2 linked regions of the Zobellia nedashkovskayae genome follow. The protein of the gene in region 2 binds, or shares a complex with, the protein of the main gene of each other region. Links are inferred from orthologs where the notes say so. Each region holds a gene or a part of one and is shown on either strand. Other genes may lie near its edges. The genes, in order: meaB and scpA.

Region 1 (8,576 bases), 2.0 Mb from region 2 along the record:
TTTCTTTACCTTAGTGCTAAAGCACAAATATAGTTACATAGGAATTTTCTTGATGTCTTGGGCACTTCTAGTCGCTTATAGTAGAATCTATTTGGGCGTTCATTTTCCGTTAGATGTGTTAACGGGGGTTCTAATAGGACTGTTTTTTAGCTGGTTATTTTCAAAGTTGTATATATTTGCAATAGAGAAATATCTGTATGATATCAAACTTTAGATATTGGTCTTTATTGGTGTTAATTGTTTTGGTTTACGTAGCCGGAATGTTTGTTACCCTAATTGAACCAGATTCTGCCCAATTTGCTGTAATGGCAATGAGAATGGTTCAAGAGAACGACTTTGTCAATCTTATAAAAGGTGGCGCTCAGTATCTTGATAAGCCACATTTACACTTTTGGCTTGCTGCTTTTTCCTTTAAAATTTTCGGATTATTTGACTGGGCCTATAGAATACCGGCTATACTAGTTACTTTATTAGGAGCTTATAGTTGTTACGGTTTAGGTAAGCTACTCTATAATACAAATACGGGGAAATTGGCAGCGTTGATTTTCCTAACTGCACAAACTATAGTATTGTCGGTGATAGATGTTAGAACTGATGCGGTTCTTACAGCTTTTACCATTTTATCTATTTGGCAGTTTGCTACTTATATTGAAAAGCGGACGTTGCTTTCTATTATTTTGGGAGGATTAGCAGCAGGTTTAGCCTTTTCATCTAAAGGCCAGATTGCACTTTTTGTAATTGGCGTAGCCATTATTTGTCATTTGAGCTATACCAGGAAATGGGAGAGTTTAGTTAGTTGGAAGGTTTTGGTAGGACTAGCTTTTTTTGGAATAGCCATAGCTCCAATGCTGTATGCTTATTACCACCAGTTTGATCTACATCCAGAAAAGGTTATTCGCGGAACTGCGAACCGTAGCGGTATTCTTTTTATTTTTTGGGAACAGAGCTTAGAGCGCACAGGTGGAGCAATGGGGGAGACGTCTAAAGACTATTTTTTCTTTTTTCATACCTTTTTATGGGTTTTTATACCGTGGACCATTCCTGCTCTTTTTGCGGTTGGTTCTCGGATTAGAGCATTATTCAAACTGAAATTTTCGTATAATCCAAAGTTTGAGTTTTTGACTTTAGGTACAATTGTTATCTTTTTTATAGTGGCCAGTCTTTCTCAGTTTAAATTACCGCATTACCTGAATATAGTAATTCCTCTATTTGCTGTCCTAACTGCATCGTATATAAGTGATTTAATCAGGTTTGATAAGAAAAAGACTCTCAAGATACTTTTAGGTTCGCAATATTTTGTTCTTAGTATAGTCTTTACGGCCATTTTGTTCATTTGCTTTTATGTTTTCAAGTTTCAAAGTTTTATAGCTTCGGTTCTTTTGATTGTTTTACTAATGGTCATCATTTATTTCTGTTTAAAAAGAGAAGCTCGTTTTCTACGAATTATTACGATATCTATCTATAGTTCTTTGCTTTTAAATTCTGTATTGAATCTTCATTTTTACCCTGAGCTTTTGAAATACCAGGCAGGATCTAGCATGGCTAATGTAGTGTCAGAAGAGCAAATACCTGTAGACCAAATTTATCGCATATCTGATTTTAATACATGGGCACTAGATTTTTATAACCACCACCCTGTAAGGCATAAATCATTAAAAAATATAAAAGAGAAAAAAGATATTTGGATTTACGTAAATGATATAGATTTACGAAGGGTTAAAGATGCCGGTCTTGATTGGGACCAGCAGTTTACTGAAAATGATTATCAGGTTTCAATGCTTAGTAAAGATTTCTTGAATCCATCTACCCGAAAGAGAGCATTAAAGAAAATGCACCTTATTCATATTCGTTAAAAGTAGTTTTAGGAGTTCCTTAAAATGAATCTACGATTTTATTTGGCCACCAACGGTAACGTTCTTTATCCTATAAGGACGCTTGTTTTGTGACTCGTAATAGGTTCGTATCAATAGTTCCATAACAATACCTATGGTAAACAACTGAATCCCTGCCAGAATGAACATCATACCAAATGTTAGTAATGGCCTAGAACCAATATCTTCTCCCAACCCAAATTTAACCACCAATAAATGTGCATTTATAATTATCCCAATTAATATTAGTACAAAGCCGAAAATACCAAAGAAATGAATGGGTCTTTGAAAATATTTTCTAATGAAGAGTAGTAACATAATGTCTGCTACAACTTTAAAGATGCGTTCTAAACCATATTTTGATGTTCCTGCATGTCTAGCATGATGTTTAACGGGCACTTGTTTGATGCGCGCTCCCTCAAAATGTGCCAACAAAGTAATAAACCGATGCATTTCTCCGTAAAGGTTTAATTCTTTTGCGGTTTCTTTAGTAAATATTTTAAGTGCACAGCCATTATCTTTAATGTCAAGTTTTGCGGTACGACGTATTAGAGCATTCGCTATTTTAGATGGAATTTTTTTTACGAAAGAATCTTTTCTTTCAGCACGAATACCAGTAACAAGATCATAATCTTCGTTGACTACATACGTCAACATTTTGGGGATATCACTTGGATCGTTCTGCATATCGCCGTCCATGGTAATGATATATTCACCCTCGGCATAATCAATACCTGCTGCCAATGCTAAACTTTGACCATAATTCCGTTTAAGACTAATGAGGTGTACTTTATCGTCTTTCATGTTTTTAATAATCTTTCGGGTGCCGTCAAACGAAAAATCATCAACATAAATAATCTGGTAGTCGTAACCAACCAAGCTCTCGTGTATACTCTCTGTAAGTAGCACAACATTTTCGGACTCATTAAAGACCGGTATAACAATAGAAAGAAGGGATGTGGTAACTAAATCCATCAGATCAAAAGAAGTTTAGCTCGCAAATTAAGCTAATTATTTAAGAGCGGGTTTTAAAAATTGTTATCAATTGGTCTGCGGCATAAAAAGGTGAGATTTCTTTGGAAATTACCTGTTCAACATAACTGTCTATTTCTTTTGATATTTTGGAGTCGCTAAAAAAATCCGACTTAAGTCTTTGCTCAATAGCTTCAAACAGCCAGTTCTTATTTTGTTGTTTTCGCTTTTCATTAAAATAGTCGGTTTCTTTACTTTTATCAATATAACCGCTAATAATATTCCAAATTTCTACAATGCCTGTATTCTCTATAGAAGAGCAGTAAGACACTTTTGGTCTCCAACCATTTTCTTTTGGCGGGAATAACTGTAAAGCCCCTTCAAAATCCATTTTGGCAATTTTTGCTTTGGCCAGGTTATCTCCATCAGCCTTGTTAATGACAATACCATCAGCCATTTCAATAATACCTCTTTTTATGCCCTGTAGCTCATCGCCTGCACCTGCCAATTTTAAGAGTAGAAAAAAGTCTACCATGCCATGAACAGTAGTTTCATTTTGACCGACCCCTACTGTTTCTATCAAAATAATAGAAAAGCCTGCTGCTTCACATAAAATAATTGATTCTCTTGTTTTACGCGTTACGCCGCCTAACGATAAACCAGAAGGAGATGGGCGTATAAAAGCATTAGGGTCTTTTGCTAAAACTTCCATTCTAGTCTTGTCTCCTAATATACTGCCCCTACTTTGGCTACTTGTTGGGTCTACTGTAAGTACAGCCACGTTATTTCCTTGTGACGTTAACAGTTGGCCAAACGTTTCTATAAAAGTACTTTTGCCAACGCCCGGTACCCCGGTTATACCAATACGAATGCTTTTAGTTGACCGTTTTAAACACTGGGTAACGACCTCGTTGGCCTCCTCAATATGTTTTTTATTATTACTCTCAACTAGCGTAATAGCTCTACCAAGAGCGGTTTTATCTCCTTTGCATAAAGCTTCAACCAATTTAATGGGGTCAATGGTGTTTTTTCTTTTTTTCTGAATTTCAGAAATTCCTTTTGGATATGTATTTTTATTTTTTTCCAAACTTATTTGCTAATAGGTACTTTAACTAGCGTTCTGTCCCAAGAAATAAGCATGTAAAGTTGATTTTGCATGTCAAAATCTATGGTGAAATTTTCTATCGTTTCTGCGGTTTGCTCTGTAGGTATTTCAATTTCAACCACATCTTCTTTAGGAACTCGGTTGGTTTCTTTTCCTCCGCTCAGAATACTTACACCCCAGTCCGGTATGTTTTTATTAAATATTACAGACCAACTTTGGCGGCTTGGTCTAGTCCATAATGAATAGGTTCCTGTAGGAAGATTCTCACCGGCTATTTTTATATCACTAGTTGTAGAAAAGGTTGTAGGTTCGTTTGCTCCTGTACGCCAAACGACATCGTAAGGCACAAGTTCACCAAATATTATTCTATCTTTTTTTGATGGACTGGAATAGGTTACTGACAGGTCCATTCCATTTTTTACATATGCCACTGTTTTCTCAGGGCTATTTTTTTTTGTTTGCGTTTTCATATAAGGACTTATTACAAAAAAGAAGAGAAGGCCTAATACTGCAAATGTGATAAGAGTCCACTTTAAAAATTTCATTGTTTTGCTATTGGTTGATCTAAGTTACGCATTAGGTGTGTAATCCATTCTTTTTTTGACGGTAAAGATGCTTTTCACATTAATTTAATAACTCATTCTATTATTTCACAATTGCATAGCTTAACTTCATATTGTAATCATAAACTTATACGTAATGAAAACTATTTTTAAAACGGAAGCAACGAATACAGGAGGTAGAGCCGGTCATGTAAAAAGTGATGACGGTGCCGTAGATTTAGATATTAAAATGCCTGGCGTAAACGGAAAAACAGATGGTAAATCTACCAACCCGGAACAACTTTTTGCAGCGGCATATTCAACCTGTTTTGCAGGAGCGCTTCAAGCAGTTTCAAAAGACCTTGGGGTGGATGATTTAGGTGATTTTAGCGTAACGGCTATTATCGGTTTTAATAAAGATGAAGATGGCTTTTTTATAGATGCGACATTAGATTGTCTTCTGCCTACCGTAGATAAGAAAAAAGGAGAAGAGCTTATTAATGCTGCTCATGAAATATGTCCTTACAGTAAAGCTACAAGAGATAATATTACTGTAGAACTTAATTTAATGGTAGAGGCATAGAAAGTGCATTTTATATTTTTAAGCCCTAAGAAGTCATACTTCTTAGGGCTCTTTTTTGCTATGTAACCGAAAAGTGATATTTAGATATATTACTATATTCTTCACCAGGTTTCAAAACCGAACTAGGAAAGTTTGTTTGATTGGGAGCATCGGGAAAATTTTGTGTTTCAAAACAAATACCAGGGAATTCTGGAGGTGTATAAACAACAAGGGCAGGTTGGTTGGTTTGCACGGTCATGGTAATACCTGACCTTTTAGATTTAACACGGGCCGCCAAATTGGTTTTGGGATGAATAGCGAACGGTACATCTAACGGGGTGTTTCCAATAGGTCTTTCTTCTAGAAAATTATAAGGAGTCCCTTTCACTGACACAAAATTTCCAGTAGGTAATTGGTCCTTGTCGCTTTCTGTAAAATGTGTACAGTTCATTTGCAATAGGTAATCTGTTATGCCATCTCCGTAGTCTAATTTAAAATAAGTATGATTGGTTAGATTCAAGACTGTTGTGCGATCAGTTTCCGCCTTATGCTCAATAACCAAGGCATTGTCTTGTATTTTGTAGGTTACGGTTACTTTTAAGTTGCCAGGATATCCTTCTTCTAAATGTTGGCTTACATAAGATAATTTTATAAAAGGTTCTGGGCCGTGGTTGACTTCTTCAAATTTCCAGGTTTTTTGAGCAAAACCTTTTTTTCCACCATGTAAATGAACACCGTTTACGTTATGCAAAGGATAGGTTTGCTGGTCTAAAACAAAACCGCCTTTAGAAATTCGCCCGGCGTATCTTCCCACACAGGCTCCTAAGCACTTTTTATCGTTCTCATAAGCACTAGGGTAGTTGAAGCCAACAACTACATTGGTATAGTTTCCGTCCGTTCCCTTAATTAATAATTTTTGAATTACAGCACCGTAATCTAGGACGATTAGGATAATGTTTTCGGATTGTATTGTAACTTGTTTCAAATGTATCTAATTAAAATCTTTACAAAATTATGTGTTTTTTGCAACACATGAGTATTTCTTTCGTCCTTATAATAGAATAGACCCAAAACAGACAACGAAACCCGACCAATGTTTCATATTGACGTAGTAGAGCAATGTAAAAATAATAACAGAAAGGGACAGCTGAAACTGTACCGACAGTACTGTGATGGTATGTTCTGTGTGGCGATGCGGTATGTGAAAAATGCGGATGATGCAGAAGATGTTTTACAAGAATCTTTTTTAAAGGCTTTTCAGCATATAGAGCAGTATAAGGGCAACGTTACTTTTGGTGCGTGGCTTAAAAGAATAGTAATCAATAAATGTATTGATTTCTTAAAGACCAAAAAACATGAAACTATTGAATTTGAAGAGCGTCATCTGCCAGTGACCGAAAATGAAGATTGGTCTATAGATAATGGTGTTACAGTAAAAGAGATTAAGGCAGCGATGCAAGAATTACCAGAAAAATATAAATACGTGGTAATGATGTATTTGTTAGAAGGTTACGATCATGGCGAAATATCGCAAATATTAAGTCTCACCGAAAACACCTGTCGGACTAGGCTTTTAAGAGGCAAAGGGTATTTAAAACAATTGCTAAAGGAAAAGAATTATGGCGCAAGATATTAGGAAAATTTTTGGGAATGAAGAGGAGGAAGGCAGACCAAAATTAAAAGCTGGCCATGAACAACGATTTCTTAAACGACTGGAAGCAGAACTCCCGCAGCAAAGAAAAAAGAAGTTTCCATATTTAAAAATCGCAGCTTCAGTTGTATTACTGTTAGGCTTTGGAAGCTATTTTTTTTGGCAAGGTAACTCATCTGTTTCCGAAGAAACCGTAGTTGAAAAACAAGAAAAAGTTACAAGCGTAGAAAAGTTGTCTTTGGGAGACCTTTCGCCTGACTTAAAAAAAGTAGAGAATTATTATATGGCTAGTATTAACCTAGAAATATCAGGACTGGAAGTTTCGGATAAGAATAAAGAGCTCATAGATAGTTTTATGGGAGAGTTAAGTGAATTGAATTACGAATACGGAAGGTTGAGCAAAGAGTTAAACGAAATAGGTCCAAATGACCAGACGATTACCGCAATGGTTAAAAACCTACAATTACGCCTACAATTATTACATAGGCTTAAAGAAAAGTTGAATCAATTAAAATCATCAAAAAATGAAGCAGTTACAGAGACTAGTGTTTAAGTCCCTAACGGTTGCCCTATGCCTCATCAGCATAGGGGCCAATGGGCAAAAAAAAGAACGAGTAAGTATAGAGAGTTTTAGGGTTGAAGATGATGCTATTCTAGATATCAATACCAGTTACACAGATATTGAGTTTGATACATGGAATAAAAACGAAGTTATCATTGAAACTACTATTCAGTTGGAAGGATCAACAGATAAAGAGGCAGAAGCCTATTTTAAAAAAGAAGGTTTCTCTATCATGGGGAACAGTAAAAAAGTTGTTGTTACTAGTCATAACGATAACTCATGGTTAACGAATTCATTTATTGATATTGAGGATTTACATATTGAAATTCCCGAAGTACAGGAGTTTGATGCATTTGAATTCGATTTTGATCTTTCAGAATTGATTGAAATGCCAATGCCTCCCGAACCACCTATGCCCCCAGTTCCAAATCCAAATTTTGATCATGAAGCTTTTGAAAGAGAGGGAGATGCCTATCTAAAAAAGTGGCAAGAAGATTTTCAGAAAAATTTTGGAGATCCGTATGAAAAAAGAATGCAAGAGTGGCAGCAAAAAATGGAAGCAAAACATGAAGAGGTCCGTGAGAGGCATGAAGAAGAGTTAGAACTGAGAATGGAAGCCCAACAGGAACGAATTGAAGCAAGACTGGAAAAGAGAGCAGAGCGGGAAGAAAGGAAAGCAGAGGCCATGGAAGAGCGAATGGAAGACGAAATAGAACTAAACCATAGGCATCCTTCAAATACCTTTTATTATAAAAGAGGAGGGGAAAGTAGAAAATACAAGGTAAAGAAGACTATAAAGATTAAAATGCCCAAATCAACTAAAATAAAAATGAATGTGCGTCATGGAGAGGTAAAACTTGCGGAACATACCAATAACATGAACGCTACTCTTTCTCATGCAAAATTATGTGCAGCTACAATCGATGGGGATGAGACCAAGGTTACCGTTTCGTATTCCCCTATAAGCGTCCAAAAATGGAACTATGGGCAATTGAGAGCGGACTATTCTAAAAACGTTGACCTAGAAGAAGTTTTAAATCTACGGTTAAGTTCTAGGTCCTCTGAGGTGACAATTGAAAACCTAATGAAGACGGCTTTTATTACCCATAATTTTGGTTCACTATTTATTCATAATATGGATGATAATTTTGAGACTCTTGATATTACCCTTCAAAATGCAGAGCTTACGTGCAGTCTACCTAAAGTAGAAGGAAATATTTATATGAACGGAACTACATCTGAATTCGTAGTTCCGGCTAAACTGAATTTAGATAAAACTACAAATCAGGGTAGTGTAGTCTATAAAGGTAA
Region 2 (8,549 bases):
TTTAGCTTTAGTGATGGCACTAGGATTACCTCTGGTTTTCCTAGGCGGCTCAATGTTGCAAATTATAAACCACGAGCTATCGCTCTGGTTCTTCGGTTTATTCCAAGATTACAAGACCGTTGGTCTTGCATCTTTCCATAAAACAAAGAACCACGCCAAAAGGGGCGTGGTTACTTATTTAAAGTGATGGCACTAGGATTCGAACCTAGGACCGCCTGCTTAGAAGGCAGGTGCTCTATCCAGCTGAGCTATGCCACCATTTTTAAAGCGGTGCAAAGATAGTTTATTTTCTTAGAAAAATAACCCACAAAAGTTCAAAAAATATACTTTTTATTTAAAAAAAGAAACTCAGCAAACTTAGAACGCTAGGTTTGAAAGTGTTTGCAGTGCGAAAAAAGAAAGTTTTTTTCCGGTAACTAAAATTATTTAGAATTTTCCAGTTTTGCTTTTAATAGTTTTTGCCTTATGATTTCAAATTCCTTGTTGAGTTCGTACTCATCAATAGGTTTTCTGAGAATGTGAAGAGGTTCCGTGTTTTTTGCATTTTCTAAGGTGGTGTAATCTGAATTTCCAGTTATGTATACGAAAGGGGTTTTATATTTTTCTTTTAATATCATAGCCGTCTCAATACCATTTAGTGCTCCAGAAAGACCAATGTCCAGAAGAACCACATCTGGCATATATTGTTCTATCATGTTTAGGGCATCTTCGCCATTATCAGCAGTTTTAACTTTAGTTTTACCTGCATTGGTAATGATGTGCTCTAAGAACATTTGAATAATCAGGTTGTCTTCTACTATTAGGACTTTTAGTTTCATAGTATTATGATATCTGTTCAATTTCTTGAAACGTTAATATATAGTGTGTACCGCTTTCGGTATTATCTTTTTCTATGTTTCCTTTTAGTTGCAATGTTAGCATGTGAATCAATTTTAGACCTAATGATTTGGTATTTCTAAAATCTATTTCATCAGAGAAACCGCTACCATTATCTCCTATGTACATTAAGAAATTTGGGTATTGTAATTTTTCAAACTTGACGGTAATTAGTCCTTCATCTATATTTTTGAATCCGTATTTTAAAGAATTTGTGATAATTTCATTCACCATGAGCCCAAGGGGCACGGAGGTATCCAGATTTAAATGAATTTCATCTGCCTCCACTTTTAAATCAATTTTTTTATTCGTCCCTTTCATGGAAGAAATTAGGGTAGAAGCCAAGCGCCGTGCGTAGTCTCCATAGTTTATTTTACTTAAGTCTTTGGATTTATACAACATCTCGTGAATGATGGCCATAGAGTTTATACGGTATTGGCTATATCTAAAAAGGCCTTTTATTTTATCGTCTTTTATAAAACTAGATTGTAAACTTAAGAGGCTTGTTATGACCTGTAAATTGTTTTTTACCCTATGATGTATTTCCTTTAAAAGAGTATTGCGTTCATTTAGTCTATCTCGTATAGTTTTGTTTAATGAATTTATATATTGATTTTTTTTATAGAGCGAATAAATAATACTCAGGAATAGCATAACCCCAATTGTAAGAATAACTGCAGTGCTATAGGTAGATGTTTTGTATTCTGTTAATTGATTCTGAATGGAAACAATATTAGGTTCTGTAAAGAGGGTCCAGTTTTGGTTACCTTCTAGACTTATCTTTCTTTGGTAGTAATGAGCATTGCCAAAACGGTCTTTTTTAGTAAGGTCAGTTTTAGATGGTGCGTATAGTTTTTCGTCTCCGCCACTGTAGAAAACCTCATTTTTGGAGTTTAGAAAAGTGGTTTTTTGTCCTTTGAAACTATCAAGCCAATTCTTGGCGTTTAGGTTAAGACCTACAACGCCTTGTAACACATTGTCAATATATATTGGAGTAAAAAAGCGTACGGTGGGTCTATGTGGTACCTCAACTTTGTCATGTTCAATGTTGAGATCCATATTGGAAACAAAAACATCGCCTTTGTTCAAGTGTAATGTTTTTATAAAATAATTTCTGTCTCCTTTATATTGATAAGTTTTAGCTACGGTACTGTCCTTGTTTTCCACTCGTATAACCTCCATGCCTCTTAAATCTATATACCTGGCTTGAAAATAATTAGGGTCGGCATTAAGGAAATAGGCTAGTTTTTTGTGAGTAATGGCTAGTGGGATGCCTGTTTTAAGGTCTAGTTCTATTAAATCTCTAAGAAAGACTACATTTTTCTTGCTAATAGTATATAGCTCCAATAGGCGTGTTTCCGCATCTTTAAGTTTGTTCTTTTCGGTTATCTCCTCAACGAGGGTAATATTTTTATGGTAAAGTTTTATGCGTTGAACAGAGAGATTCCAAATAATCACACACGTAATCATGAAGAGTATAGTGGATGTGATTATTAGTTTTTTCCCCATTATGTATGCTGTTCTAAATAAAACCCCGATTTAAATATTTCGTAAGTCTAAAATTCTCCTTAAAGTGAAAGGATAGCTTTAAATTTAATCTAAAATCCTAGAAAGGATAGTTTAAGATATGTTAAATTTGTAGTATTATTATTACAAAAACAAATAATTCTGTAAGTTTTATTACAATAAAATATCATTGTTTGTATTCAATACACGGAAAGGGAAATAATAAAGTACTTACTTTAACGCTTGGGATTACTCATCGTTAATTAAGATTTCTAGAACGAGAATGGCAGCCTCGGTAATCTTTGTACCTGGGCCAAATACAGCAATTGCGCCACTTTTAAACAAAAAAGGATAGTCTTGCTTTGGGATAACACCTCCTACTACGACCATAATATCATCACGACCATATTTCTTTAACTCTGAGATAACTTCGGGCACTAGCGTTTTATGGCCCCCAGCCAAAGAGGAAACTCCAAGAACGTGCACATCGTTCTCTACAGCTTGTTTAGCTACTTCTGCGGGAGTTTGGAAAAGTGGTCCTATATCAACATCAAAACCTAGATCGGCATAGCCTGTAGCAATAACTTTGGCGCCTCGGTCATGCCCGTCTTGTCCCATTTTAGCAATTAGAATACGGGGTCGTCTCCCATCTAATTCTGCAAATTGGTCTGAAAGCCTACATGCCTTCTTAAAACTTTCGTCTTCTTTTATTTCTTTTGAATACACCCCTGAAATGGATTGAATGTTTGCTTTGTACCTGCCAAAGACAATCTCTAAGGCACTACTGATTTCTCCCAGAGTAGCCCTATGTCTTGCAGCTTCTACTGCTAAAGCTAATAAATTTTCATCTGAAGGAGATGGTTTAGCTGTGGTGTCCTTTGATGCTACCATTTTTTGATGGGCTGCATCGGTAAGTTTACTAAGAGCTTCTGCTACCTTCTTGGAATCACGATTTTGTTTTATTGTCGCTAGACGCTCCAACTGCTTTTTACGTACGGCATTATTATCTACTTCTAGGATTTGAAGGCCATCATCTTCTTCTGTCTGATATTTATTCACACCTACAACGGTATCTTGGCAGCTATCTATTCTAGCCTGTTTTTTTGCTGCCGTTTCTTCAATTCGTAATTTGGGTATACCAGCTTCTATAGCTTTGGTCATACCTCCCATTTCCTCAACTTCCTCTATAAGTTTCCATGCTTTATGAGTAAGGTTTTCTGTTAGCTTTTCCACATAAAAACTACCGGCCCAAGGGTCTACTGTTTTGGTGACTTTTGTTTCTTCTTTGAGGAATAATTGCGTGTTTCTGGCTATCCGTGCAGAAAAGTCTGTGGGTAACGCTATGGCTTCATCTAATGCGTTTGTGTGTAAACTTTGAGTTCCACCCAGTACGGCAGAAAGTGCTTCTATGGTTGTACGTGCCACATTATTGAACGGGTCTTGTGCAGTAAGGCTCCAGCCACTAGTCTGACAATGCGTACGGAGGGACATTGATTTCTTATTCTTTGGATTAAATTGCTTGACCAACTTGGCCCATAAAAGGCGACCAGCACGTAGTTTGGCAATTTCTGTAAAGTGATTCATGCCAATACCCCAAAAGAAAGAAAGACGTGGCGCAAAGCTATCAATATCAAGTCCGGCTTTTAAACCAGTTCTAATATATTCAAGTCCGTCTGCCAAGGTATACGCCAGTTCTAGTTCTGCCGAAGCACCCGCTTCGTGCATGTGATAACCAGATATGCTAATACTGTTGAATTTTGGCATGTGTTTACTGGTATATCTAAAAATATCGGAAATGATATCCATGGAAGGCGCAGGAGGGTAGATATAGGTGTTACGCACCATAAACTCTTTTAGAATATCATTCTGAATGGTTCCAGTCAATTCTTTAAGCGATACGTCCTGTTCTTCTGCAGCAACAATATAAAACGCCATAATAGGGAGTACCGCTCCGTTCATGGTCATAGAAACGGACATTTTATCCAGAGGAATTTCATCAAAAAGAATTTTCATGTCCTCTACAGAATCTATAGCCACACCGGCCTTGCCTACATCGCCTGGTACTCGTTCATGGTCACTATCATAACCACGGTGTGTTGGTAGGTCAAAAGCAATAGAGAGACCTTTTTGGCCTCCTTTTAAGTTTCTTCGGTAAAAAGCATTACTCTCTTCAGCAGTAGAAAACCCCGCATATTGGCGTATGGTCCATGGGCGCTGCACATACATAGTGCTGTAAGGCCCACGTAAAAACGGAGGTATCCCAGCAGCAAAATTCAGGTGTTCTAAATCCGTTTTGCCTTGTTCGGCAATTGATTTATCTGCCGTTTTCTTAAAGGAAATATGTTGAATGTCGTTTCTCATGTAAATCTCTTTCTTGCCACTGCATGGGTTTATTTCCCTTGCCAACCTTCACTTTTCAATCGTTCTTTTTCCAACGTCTCTGTTAGTCGTCTTTCTAGAATGGGCTCAATCAATGTTTTCTCTTTTCGCTGGTTCAGAAAAGGGAAGACTTCAAGCTGGTCTTTCATCATATCCTTTTCACTAGTATAGGCATTGGAGCCTACAAGAATTTCTTGAGAAGAGTTCAACTTCTCCTGTTCTTTTTCGGCACTCTCCTTTAATTTTTTATGAACGGTATGGTATTTTAATTGTTTTAGAAAACCACCGTTGGCTTCAATATCCTTAAAGAGGAGCAACCCTTTTTCCGCAAGTTGGTCCGTAATATTTTCAATATAATAAGCGCCTTCTGCAGGATTTTGCAGTTCGTCAAAATAGCTCTCCTCCTTAAGAAGCACCAGTTGGTTTCTGGCAATACGTTCCGCAAACTCGTTATTTTTATGATAGATAAAATCATAGTTAAGGTTGCAAACGCTATTCGCTCCGCCCAATATGGCCGCCATACATTCCGTAGTAGTACGGATCATGTTCATGTTGTAATCGTAAAGCGTCTTATTTCGTTTAGAAGGTGTTGCTTCAATATGACAATCCGAAACAATTCCGTATTCTGCCGCTAGCAGTTTCCAAAGTCTACGCAGTGCCCTGATTTTTGAAATTTCAAAGAAATAATTACTGCCTACCGCAACTTTAAAAGTAATGGTGTCGATATTAGAACCAAAGTGATTTAGATATTCATTGGCGTGGGCTAGGGCATAGGCCAATTGCTGAACCATAGTGCCACCGGCATTCTGATAAAGTGCAGCATTTATGCTAATGATATTCTTTGGTCTTTGAGTAGTTGGTATTTGTAAAAGGGTATACAGATTTTGAAGATCCTGCCCCATGTTTATAAACCAATTTCCTTTGGATGCCAGTTGACCAATGGGGTCTATGTGAAAGGAAATATGTTCTTTTTCAATTTGAGTGGAGTTCGCAAATCTCTCAACGTCACCAGTCAAAATACTTTCAAACTGACAATGAATAGAAGTAGAAGTATAATCAATATTTGCTAAAAGCGACTTAAAATCAACATTTACTGAAGGCAATGTAAAAAGAATACTTTCCGCGCCTCCTTTGATGGCGTTCAGAGCACTTTTGTTGGCCAAAGAGATATCACTGACTACAATATGCTGCGTTATTCTCCAAGGCGCTAGAACTTCTTTATGTGCAGCGGCGTGGGGTTGAATATCATCTACATGGTAAAAGGGTTTTACCTTGATGCCTTCTGGTGATTCCCAAACCAATTTTTGATTGTAATCCGCACCTTTAAGTTCGTATTGAATGTTTTGTTTCCACTCTTTTGCGGAAACCTCTTTAAAATCGTCAAACAGTTTTTGTTTCATGCCAAAGGAATAATCCTAATGTTCATGAAAAGTACGATTTTAGAATACAATTCAAAAGTATTTTATCCTATTGGACAACCATTTTAGAGGAAAGATGTTTTAGAATAAAATTAGATAGATAAATTAAATACGGTAGAGAGAACGCTTCTAATTTACCTGTTCCCATATGAAACCATTGCTTTGTAGCCAAATGACATTCTCTTCAGTGGGTATTGTTGAAGTTGGATTACTATCGGTATTAGAATATCCATTGGCAATGGAAACTGAAATTGAAGATTTTTTCTTAATTATGTACATCCTTCCTGCACAGGTGGGTGCATCGGGAAGAAATATAGTTGAATTTGTTGTGATTATTACAGTGTGGTTTTTATCAGTTAAAACAATTCCATCGCCGCCGATAAATCTTATATCTGTGGCGATTGAACCATTAACCGTTAAAGTAGAACTAGGCTCATTGGTGCCAATTCCTAATTGCTGATTTTCTTCCGAGTAATATAGATTACTTACATCATCTTTAGGCTCACCAAATTCGTCTGCGAAAAATAAACTTCCTGGATCACCTACGAATAAAACATTACCATCTTGGTCAACAATGTGGTCAAAGAAGATTAAGGTTTCTTCATCATTTTCGTTTGTGTAAGTATAGGTGCCATTATCATTCCTTATTAAGTTGGTCACGGTTTCTTCACCTGTACCACTAGTTTCGAAAGAAATAATAGTTTCTTCGCCTCCTTCATTAGTATAGGTAAAGGTGCCATTTTCGTTGTCAACCAGTGTTGATAGGGTCTCGTCGCCGGTATCTCCGCTCCCTCCAAAGGAAATAATAGTTTCTTCACCAGCCTCATTAGTGTAGGTAAAGGTGCCATTTTCATTGTCAATCAGTGTTGATAAGGTCTCGTCGTTAGTACCTCCCTCATTTTCTGGTAAAGAAAAAACTGTTTCATCACCAGCCTCATTGGTATAGGTAAAAGTACCGTCTTCATTGTCCACCAGTGTAGATAGGGTCTCATTACCAGCTAACGAAATTAAGGTCTCATTTCCAGCTTCATTAGTGTAAGTAAAGGTGCCATCTTGGTTGTCAATAAGTGTTGATAAAGTTTCGTCGCCACCATTAGAATTACATAAATTATTCCATTGCGTTCCGCTATAATAAAAGACACAATTCTCATCTGTGTTATATACCAAAGCTCCATTTAGGGGTGTTAGAGTTTGCATATCCGAATCAGAAACGCGAGTAATAACTAAAACCTTATCTGTACTTTCCAGTTCTAATAAGGAGGTTGGGTCCATGACTTCTGAATTCTCCCCAATTTTTACTTGTCCGTAGCTGTAATAACAGCACAAGATAATAGAAATTAGAAAAGTTTTTTTAACTGTAAAATGCATTTAGGGGGCTTTTTAAAAGAAATAGTTTATCAGTAACCTTGAAAATTAAGCTGATAAAATTAAATTATTGCAACAAATCGATGAGTATCACTATTATATCGCTCAATGTATTTAAAGTCAGTGAAATAATTGATTTTGACTTTGTTTTTTAGAAAAAAGGATTTCACATTTCTCCAATCTATTTCTAATAAAGGGTGTATAGTTCTTCTTTTCCAATTAATTCTAAAACTAATAATGAAAAACGCTTACCAAAATCTCTTTTTTTATTATTGATGGAAATAAAACACTAATTTTAAAATTCATTATATTGGAGTATATTTTAAGTGGTACAACACAAAACAGATATTTTGTATGGGTTACTTTGCTTTATACCCCAGAAGATGAAAAATTCTCAAAATCATTATTAAATACGAATTTAAACACCCTTTAAGATGTTAAAGTGTAAAAGATTTTATTGTAGCTTTTTTTTTGGTATGTTCTTTTTTATCACATCATTTGTAATGATTAGTTGTAGTAAAGAAGATAGTCCAGCACCGGTTCCAACTGGGGAAAGTAAGCAATATTCGATTTTAAACACGAATTTATCAGATTTTTCGGGAACTGTTGATTTTATAGAAAATACCAATGGCTCTACGACAATCTCTTTACAGGTGCTAAATACAATTAAGAATATTGATAATGTCGTTAGGTTGCGAAGTAATACAGCTAACCTTGGAGGTGGGATTGCAGTAAGTTTAAATAGTTTAAATGGGGATAAAGGTATTAGTAATACTACCGTAGAAAAGTTACAGAGTGGTGAAGTTGTCAATTATGCCCAATTGGCTGAGTTTAATGGTTATTTAGCAATTGAAGGAATTAATGAAAATGCAGGCGTTCTACTTGCATATGTAGATCTTGGTCCTAATGAATTAACTGGCAAAAAAAGCATATATGACCTTTTGTCTCCAGATGGTGTTTTTAGTGGTCTAGTTACTGTGCAAGAACGCAAAAAAGGGACTGCAT

The links.
Region 1: the proteins of scpA (region 2) and meaB are in contact, whole or in part, in a crystal structure (PDB 8DPB), measured with the Methylorubrum extorquens proteins. The link is inferred for Zobellia nedashkovskayae from one-to-one orthologs. Residues at the interface, in SOR27001.1 of Methylorubrum extorquens: Glu577, Glu578, Asn579, Asp580, Gly581, Arg582, Arg583, Arg585, His596, Ala604, Ser605, Ala608, Asp609, Gly611, Phe612, Asp613, Val614, Asp615, Ile616, Gly617, Pro618, Leu619, Glu625, Arg628, Gln629, Val631, Glu632, Asn633, Asp634, Glu661; in SOR26638.1 of Methylorubrum extorquens: Arg20, Ala21, Ala24, Arg25, Thr28, Ser32, Arg33, Arg34, His37, Thr98, Gly99, Gly100, Ser101, Ile102, Leu103, Lys106, Thr107, Ala110, Ala113, Ile114, Asp115, Arg116, Ala118, Phe119, Ile120, Arg121, Pro122, Pro124.

The regions. Positions count from the first base shown.
Region 1 is NZ_JADDXR010000002.1:114,067-122,642, reverse strand. The notes cover bases 1,909-4,843. They hold meaB (methylmalonyl Co-A mutase-associated GTPase MeaB), read right to left. Parts: upstream 3,931-4,843; coding sequence 2,887-3,930; downstream 1,909-2,886. Other genes in these bases: IWB64_RS00505 (organic hydroperoxide resistance protein), read left to right, coding at 4,648-4,843; IWB64_RS00510 (DUF2911 domain-containing protein), read right to left, coding at 3,933-4,418; IWB64_RS00520 (glycosyltransferase family 2 protein), read right to left, coding at 1,909-2,846. Also shown: IWB64_RS00530 (phosphatase PAP2 family protein), read left to right, coding at 1-214; IWB64_RS00525 (ArnT family glycosyltransferase), read left to right, coding at 198-1,853; more of IWB64_RS00520, read right to left, coding at 1,884-1,908; more of IWB64_RS00505, read left to right, coding at 4,844-5,073; IWB64_RS00500 (aldose epimerase family protein), read right to left, coding at 5,132-6,037; IWB64_RS00495 (RNA polymerase sigma factor), read left to right, coding at 6,146-6,688; IWB64_RS00490 (hypothetical protein), read left to right, coding at 6,672-7,256; IWB64_RS00485 (hypothetical protein), read left to right, coding at 7,228-8,576. UniProt on the Escherichia coli protein: Binds and hydrolyzes GTP. Likely functions as a G-protein chaperone that assists AdoCbl cofactor delivery to the methylmalonyl-CoA mutase (MCM) ScpA and reactivation of the enzyme during catalysis.
Region 2 is NZ_JADDXR010000002.1:2,071,826-2,080,374, forward strand. The notes cover bases 2,188-5,095. They hold scpA (methylmalonyl-CoA mutase), read right to left. Parts: upstream 4,744-5,095; coding sequence 2,632-4,743; downstream 2,188-2,631. Other genes in these bases: IWB64_RS08730 (sensor histidine kinase), read right to left, coding at 2,188-2,385; IWB64_RS08740 (methylmalonyl-CoA mutase subunit beta), read right to left, coding at 4,773-5,095. Also shown: IWB64_RS08725 (response regulator), read right to left, coding at 423-818; more of IWB64_RS08730, read right to left, coding at 823-2,187; more of IWB64_RS08740, read right to left, coding at 5,096-6,161; IWB64_RS08745 (hypothetical protein), read right to left, coding at 6,309-7,547; IWB64_RS08750 (hypothetical protein), read left to right, coding at 8,048-8,549. UniProt on the Escherichia coli protein: Catalyzes the interconversion of succinyl-CoA and methylmalonyl-CoA. Could be part of a pathway that converts succinate to propionate.